2 regions of the Cohnella sp. GCM10012308 genome follow, and region 1 is predicted to be linked to the other one. Evidence: predicted binding sites of a transcription regulator. Region 1 holds the regulator's gene; the other holds the start of a gene.
The links. The regulator LexA, encoded in region 1, represses DNA repair genes until DNA is damaged. The targets are predictions, from matches to a motif close to CGAACATATGTTCG.
Positions count from the first base shown of each region.

Region 1 (4,141 bases):
TTTATCCGCAAAAAACGTACATATAGAAAGCGAAAGTCCGCGGTTTATTTAGCACGCGTTTCCCACTCGATCTGATGCTGCCCGGCAAACTCCTTGAGCCGAACGGACATCGCATCCAGCGGATACCGGTTCATCAGCTTGGAGAACACCCAGTTGCCGCCTTTGATCGTCTCTACGACGATATAGCCGGGCATCTGGACGATTTTGCGAATTTCAAGCGGCTTAAGCGTCTTGTATCCCGCAAATTTGCGCGTCTCCAGCCTGTCCTTCGAGACGGCTAAATAAGGCCGGCGGAGGAAGTAAAATACGGCGAGCAGCACATAACAGCCGACTGTCGCCCAGAACATGCCCGCGCTCTGTTCAAAGCTCGCGGACCATGGTTTAAACAATAGAATGTAAAATACGATCAGAAGCACAAGCGTGAAAGGCATAATAAGGCTCCGGCCTTTGAATCGATCGATCTGCACCGAGGGAGCGGACAAGCTCTGCTTGCCCTCTTTTTTGCGGCGTTTGTTGATTTGCTTCGAATTGCGCTGTACGGCGCGTTCCCATGAACGTGACACTGCATACCCTCCTATGTATAGGCAAAGCCGGCTTTAAGCCGGCTTTGCCGCGTTGCCGCATGAATAAGACCGTTCATACCATCGTTTAGGACATTAATTATCGGACCTGCATCCGGGCAAATCAATGCTTGACCGTATCTTCGGGCGGTTCGTCCGTCCATTCGATCTGATCGAGCTGTTGCCTGAAGTTTCGCTTGAAGTTGTCCAGATAATCCTTGCGCAGCTTTTGCCGTTCGACAGTTTCTTCCTCGGTTAATCCGATCGTTTTGTGCTTATGTGCCAACTCGTTAATCCGAGCGATCAACTTGTCGAATTCCATAGGGTCACCTCCCGTGTTGCCTCTTCTAATTTGACATTATCGCAAGGGGAATGTCAAGGCGAGGCTAAAGCAAAAAAGACCGATATGCATCGGTCGATTAAGGATAGTCTATTCATGAAAGATTCGTAGTGCGAATATTGAACGAACAGGAATGTGTGTTCCTAGTCTGCTTTATCCGATAGCTTGGCCGGCAGGACCAAGCGTTGACCGGAAGCGATGGTGGATGACGTCAGTCCGTTGCGCTTCATGATCAGGTGCACGGCCGCGATCGTCTTCATGCCGGCAGGCTTGGCACCCTCGGCGATCGACCAAAGCGTATCTCCGCTGTCGACCGACACGGTCGCTTCCGATGCAGCAGCCGGACGGACGGAATCGGGCTCGGCCGATGCAGTCATCATGGACAGTCCCGCATAGATCAGCAGTGCGACGATCGGAATCAAAATTAGCCGCAGTCCCTTAAAGGAGACGATCGATTGAAGAATGCCCGTCGACGACGCACTCCTGGTCCGTGCAGACGAAGCGAATGCTCGCCCCGTCCCGCTCTCCATCTTCATATATGTATATTCATTAGCCTTCATGGAATCCGAACCGAGCAGCTGTACTTGTACCATCTCATCCACCCCAAACGTTTGTTCTGATATGAGAATATCACGAACATATGTTTGAGTCAACACTTTTACGAACACAAGTTCCCTAAGAACGAATGTTTGTACGAACTCCGGTTCTGTGTTATAATTTGTCATATGAATTTTTAAGTCAGTAGGAGGGCTTCGAGGTGTCGAAGATGTCCAACCGTCAATCCGCCATATTGGAATTTATTAAGAATGAAGTCAAGGACAAGGGTTATCCCCCATCCGTGCGCGAGATCGGCGAAGCCGTCGGACTCGCTTCGAGCTCTACCGTACACGGTCATCTAGACCGTCTCGAAAAGAAAGGCCTCATTCGCCGCGATCCGACCAAGCCGCGCGCGATCGAGATTACTGACGGCGAACAGGATCCTGTCATTCAGTTCGCGCAGTCCATTCGTCAGGTACCGCTCGTGGGGAAGGTCACGGCAGGCGTGCCGATTACCGCGACGGAGAATATCGAGGAGTACTTCCCGCTTCCCGCCCAGATGGTCGGCGAGCAGACGGTGTTCATGCTTTCCGTCAGAGGCGACAGCATGATCGACGCCGGCATTCATAGCGGCGACTACGTTATCGTGCGCCAGCAGCAGACGGCTACGAACGGCGATATCGTCGTCGCCATGACCGAGGAAGACGAAGCGACGGTCAAGACGTTCTACAAGGAGCGCGACCACATTCGCCTTCAACCGGAGAATACGACGATGGAGCCTTTGCGCTTGAACAACGTCAGCATTTTGGGCAAAGTCATCGGTTTAATCCGCAGCATTCGATAATCGCTTTTTTTCATCAATCGACGGCAACGACAAAGAATCCTCGGCATCGCTTAGCGATCGCCGAGGATTCTTTGTTGTTGCCGAGTATTAATAAGTCGTCAAATACTGATCCCGCTCCCATTGGTGGACCTGGGTGCGATAGATGTCGTATTCGATTTCCTTCATTTCATAGAAATGCGTGAGCGCGTGATCGCCGAGCGCCTCGCATACGATCTCGTCGCGCAGCATCTCGGACAGCGCTTCGCGAAGATTCAGCGGCAGGCTCGGGATGCCTGCGTCGATACGTTCTTCTTCGCTCATCACATAAATATTGCGGTCGACAGGCGCGGGCAGCGCAGTCTTGTTGCGAATGCCGTCGAGGCCCGCCTTCAGCATGACTGCAAGCGCCAGATACGGATTGGCAGCCGGGTCCGGATTGCGGACTTCGACGCGCGTGCTGAGGCCGCGGGACGCAGGAATGCGGATCATCGGACTGCGGTTGCTCGCCGACCAGGCGACATAACAAGGCGCTTCATAGCCGGGAACGAGCCGTTTGAACGAATTGACGGTCGGATTCGTAATGGCCGCCATGCCCCGTGCATGCTGCAGGATTCCCGCCATATAATGACGCGCCACCGTGCTGAGGCCCAGACGGTCGTTCGCATCATAGAACGCATTTTCCGAGCCTTTGAACAGCGACTGATGGCAGTGCATGCCCGAACCGTTCATGCCGTACAGCGGCTTCGGCATAAATGTCGCGTGCAGTCCGTGCTTGCGCGCAATCGTCTTGACGACGAGCTTAAACGTCTGGATCTGGTCGGCCGCCTTGATGGCGTCCGCATATTTGAAGTCGATCTCGTGCTGTCCGGGTGCGACCTCGTGGTGGGATGCTTCGATCTCGAAGCCCATTTCCTCGAGCATAAGCACGATATCGCGACGGCAATTCTCGCCCAGATCGGTCGGCGCAAGGTCGAAGTATCCGCCCTGGTCGTTAAGCTCTGTCGTCGGATTGCCCTTCTCGTCGGTCTGGAACAGGAAAAACTCGGGTTCGGGACCGACATTAAACGACGTATAGCCAAGCTCCTCGGCTTCCTCGAGCGCACGCTTCAAGATACCGCGCGGATCGCCTGCGAACGGCGTGCCGTCAGGCATATAGATGTCGCAGATCAGGCGCGCGACTCGATCTTCCGTGACCCATGGGAAAACGACCCATGTATCGAGATCCGGATACAGATACATGTCGGACTCCTCGATCCGAACGTAGCCTTCGATGGAGGAACCGTCGAACATCATTTTGTTATCCAACGCCTTTTGGAGCTGGCTTACGGGGATTTCCACGTTTTTGATGATGCCCATCAGATCGGTAAATTGCAAACGAATAAAACGTACGTTCTCTTCCTTGGCAATCCGAATGATATCCTCGCGCGAGTAGCTCATGACAGCCTCCTAGAATGGTCGTTGTAGGTACAGCTACTTGTTCTTGTAAAAGCGGGACAGCTCGCCCTGGATGAGCGATACTTGGCCCGGACGCTTGTTGCCCGACATGATCTGCTGCTTGAGCATGCGGTGAAGCTGAGATTCGGACATCTCGCGTCGCTTGACCTCGGACATCTCGTTGATAATCGTTCCGTCGTCCGCGCTCTCTCCGACCGGGTTCATCACCTGCTTGATGCCGGCGATGTTGACGCCCTTCTCGATCAGCGCTTTGATCTCGAGCAGACGCTCGACGTCGTTAAACGAGAAAAGCCGCTGATTGCCCGCCGTCCGGGCGGGTTGAATCAGTTCATGTTGTTCGTAATATCGTATTTGCCGGGCAGTCAGATCGGTCAGCTTCATGACAATGCCAATCGGGAACAGCGCCATATTTCTGCGTATTTCGTC
Region 1 covers NZ_JBHRYU010000017.1:18,983-23,123, forward strand. Annotated here, with positions in the region: gene ACFOTD_RS18420 (hypothetical protein) at 45-563, opposite strand; gene ACFOTD_RS18425 (DUF896 domain-containing protein) at 685-882, opposite strand; gene ACFOTD_RS18430 (LysM peptidoglycan-binding domain-containing protein) at 1,044-1,493, opposite strand; gene lexA (transcriptional repressor LexA) at 1,658-2,281, shown strand; gene glnA (type I glutamate--ammonia ligase) at 2,369-3,697, opposite strand; gene ACFOTD_RS18445 (MerR family transcriptional regulator) at 3,731-4,141, opposite strand, start outside.

Region 2 (4,141 bases), on a different contig from region 1:
TGCGCCACTTCGTCGAGCCTCAGCTTGACCGCGCTCGATTTGTAATCGAGGATCCGCAGCAGCGTCCCGTCTTGCGATTCCGCCGCGTCGACCCTGTCGATCCGTCCGGCGACGTCCATCCATCTGCCGTTGCCCAGATACAAGCTAAGCGGCGGCATGATGCCCTGCGGGCCGAAGTCCACTTCAAGGCCGACCGGGCGAAATGCGGACAGCGCCGCATGCTCTCCGAGCATGGCGGACGTCTGCGAGACGATCCTGCTGAGCTTGCGCGCCATCGTGCGGTGCCGGTTCGAGGACAACAGAATCTGAGACTGCACCTTCGGCAGCAGCCGCTCGACGGCGGCCGCGGCTTCGCTATGCCACAGGCCCGCGTCCCCATCCGACGGGTCGCCCATCAGCAGCTTCTCCGTCGTCTGCCTCAGCGCGGCATGGAAAAGCTGTCCGATATCAGGCGCGTCCACGCGGTACATGCGGCGCTCCTTGAGCCGGAGCCCGTGCGCGGCATAATGCCTGAACGGGCAAGCGACGAACCGCTCCATCCGCGAAACGCTGGCGAGCAGCCGGTCGCCGTACAGCAGGAGGCTCGTCTGCGGCTGCAGCGGCCGCTCCTCGTTGCTGTAACGCAGAGACGAGAGCAGGACGGAAAGACGGGAACGCCACGGCTCATGCTCGACGAGCCATCGGTAGGCGGAGCGCCAGCCCGGCGACAACGCGTCGCCCTGCCTGTGTCTGCGCAGCATGGCGACCGTGTGCGTCAGCGCGCGTCCGGGCCGGACGGCGAACGACAGCTGCGCTTCGTCCGGGGATCCCGGCTGCGGCTCGGCCGACTCGGACCGGACCGGCAGCCCCGGAAACCAGGCGCGAATCCGGCCGATCAGGCTCGATTTGATCAGACTTTGGCCTTCTTCGTCCGCAAGCGCGTAGCTGATCCACAGATGCCGCGACGGCGTCGTCAATGCCAGATAAGCGAGGAACTCCTCGTCCAGCAGCCGGCGCCTGGCACCCGGGGCCATGACGATGCCCGATTCGACCAGCCTGACGCGTTCTTCCTCGTTCAGCAGACCGTCGTCCTTGATCGCTCTCGGCAAAACGCCCTCGTTCACGCCCAGCAGATACAGGACGGATACGCGGTCCGTGCGCGTGCGCTCCGGCGTCCCGATCAGGACGCGGTCGAGCGAAGGCGGCACGACGCCGAGGCGAATCGACTCCAGCCCCGCGTCGATCATGCCCGCGAACAACGCCGGATCCGCCGGTTCGTCCCCCATCAGCTCCACGAGCTGATCGAGAAGCCCGATCGCGCCGTCCCACAGCTGGCGATGCATGCGGGCGCGCTGCGGTTCGCCGGCCAGCTCGTCGTGCCTGCTCCACAACTCCAGCCGATCCGGCGCGGCCGTCTCCTCCAGCAGCAGGAAAAGCGCGCGGCTTAAGTCGGCCAGCGTCTTGGACCGCTTGAAGCGCGATTCGAATGTCCGCAGCGGCGCGAGCAGCGCATCCCGGGTCGCGCGGATCGCCTGCATCGAAGGCCCGCCTCGCGCAGCCCCGTCCTCGTCCTCTTCCTCGGCCTCCAGGTCGCGGGCCGACAACGAATACCAGCTGCGGTCGTCATGCCAGCGCCAGCCGTCGATTCCGGCCGCCAGGACGTAGTTCTCGAGCGCATCCACCGACTCCCGCAGGGCGGTACCCCCCTGCGGATGAAGCAGGTCGGTCTTCGCGCAGCGAAAAAACGCCTCGTAGCGCCAGCCGCCGATCACGCATTCCAACGCCGAGCGAACGAACTCCACGAGCGGATGCTGCGAGCCGCTTGCCTTGCCGTCCAGAAAGTACGGGATGCCGTAATCGTCGAAAACGGAAGCCAGCAGCTCGCCGTAATCCTCCAGATTGCGAGCGAATACGCTCATCTCGCGCCAGCGCATGCCGTCCTCGCGCACGCGGCGCAGCATGTCTCTTGCCGCCGCCTCGGCTTCGGCTCTTCGGCTGGCCGCCTCGCGAATCGACAAGCCGCAGCGCGGGTGGTCCGGCTGCAGCTGCGCCTCTCCGCCGGACCAGCGATGCCGGCCGTCCATCGCCTGCTCCAGATGCGCCAGCATCGAACATTCCGCAAAGCGCGGCGAGACGATGGGTCTCAATAAGAGAGGGGCCTCTAGCTCCGCGCCTGCGGCCTCTGCCGTCGCGCATAGACGCGCGGACGTGTCCGCGGTCTGATGGAACAGGTCCAGCTCGTCCGGGCGTTCGCCGGCCCGATAAGGGCGATCCACGCAAAGCGCGGCGGATACGCGCGTGCAGCGGCGCAGCAGCGCCTCGATGACCGCATATTCCTTGGGCGTAAAGCCGTGGAAGCCGTCCAGCCACACCTCCGCGTCCTGAAGCAGCGTCGACGCGGGCGCTCCACGGACCAAAAAGTCGAGCGAATCCTCCCCGTCGAGATAATGACCCGCCAATTCGCGCTCCACGTCTTCGTACAGGAGGGACAGGTCATGCAGCTTGTCCGACAGCAGGCCATCTGCGGCAGCGGCCGCCTGCTCCGCGGCGCCGGAGGGCCCGCCGCCGTCTTTGCCGCCGCGTCCGGACAGCGGCACGGAGCTGATCGCGAACGGGTCCGTGCCGTATCGCTTCCATTCCGTGAGCAGCTCGCCGATCCGCTCGGCCAGCCCCGCTCCGCCTGCGCCGCTGCGATACAGCTTAAGCTGCGACTGACGGCGGACGAGCGCCTTGTGAATCAGCATCGTCTTCCCGTTATCCGCGATCGGAACGACGGCCGCGCCTCCGGCCTCCTGCATAACCCGAAACGCCAGCCGTCTGAAGCTCAGCACCTGCAGACGCATAAACCCTCGCGAGCCCGGGGCGGAAGCCAGCGCATACTCGGTCTGGAAGGTCGCCTGCTCGGGCACGATCAACAGAAGCGGCGGACCTGCAGGATCCTGCGCGATCCGCTCGGCGATCTCCGTTTTGATCAAATGCGACTTGCCGCTGCCCGAGCGGCCCGCGATCAATCTCAGCTTCATGGCCTGCGCCTCCATTCACCTTGCCGTTTCGTACCATTCCGTTTCATTCCGCTTCATTCCATTTCATTTCAATTCGATTCAATTCCGTTTCGTTCTGTTCTATTCCGTTCCGGCAACCGATTCTAGCGATCATTGTACCACACCCGAACCCGCACAGACGTTCGCATCGCAAAAAAAACGGGCCGTCCGCTCCGCGCGAAGGCGGGACGGACGGCCGACGATCATGCGATTACAGCTCTTTGCGGCTCCTGACTTCGAAAATGCCGAACTTCAGGTAATGCCCTTCTTCGACGCCGACAAGCTGCGGATGATCGCGCCCGGCGCCGGTCCAGACGATGCGCCGCAGCACCTTGCCCGCATCGCGCGCGGCTTCAAGCAGCGTCTCCATGAATAGCTCGGGCCGGACATGGTACGAGCAGCTCGCCGTGACCAGGTATCCGCCCTCGTTGATGAGCTTCATGGCCTGCAGGTTGATATCCTTGTAGCCGCGGATCGCGCCCGGCACGGCGCGCTTCGTCTTGGCGAACGCCGGCGGATCGAGGATGATGACATCCCATGTGCGCCCCTGCTTGGTCAACGGCTTGGAGGTATCGACCTTAGCCGCAGGCTTGCCGGCTTTGGAAGCGCCCTCCGCCGCCGTGCCCGCTCTCGCCGCGCGCTCCTCGCGCCCCTTGACCTGCTCGCGCAAATACTCGAACGCATCGGCGACGACGAATTCGACGCGGTCCTCGAAGCCGTTGCGCGCAACGTTCGTCCTCGCGGTATCGATTCCATGCTCCGAAATATCAAGGCACGTGACGCGCTTGGCGCCATACTTGCAGGCGTGAAGCGTGAAGCTGCCCGTATGCGCGAAGCACTCCAGCACGGTGGCGCCGTCCCAGTACGGGAACGTGACGATGCTGCCGTTGGCATTTACGGGTACGGGCCTTACGCCCTCTTCGGTGGCGCGTTCCTCGACGGCGATGCCGCTTCGTTTGCCCCAGCCCTTCATCAGCGGCTCGAGCGCAGCGCGGTTTTCCCGTTGATCGAAGAAATAGCCTGTCTTCTGGCCGCCCTCGATATCGACCTGGACGGACAGACCGTTCTCAACGATCTGCAGGTATCGCGGGCAATTGCCGTACAGGACGCCCGTGCGCTCC
Region 2 covers NZ_JBHRYU010000001.1:702,940-707,080, forward strand. Annotated here, with positions in the region: gene addB (helicase-exonuclease AddAB subunit AddB) at 1-3,002, opposite strand, end outside; gene ACFOTD_RS03210 (class I SAM-dependent rRNA methyltransferase) at 3,232-4,141, opposite strand, start outside.
Region 2: addB (helicase-exonuclease AddAB subunit AddB) is a predicted target of LexA. The motif match lies at 3,153-3,166, and genes of this name have one in related genera.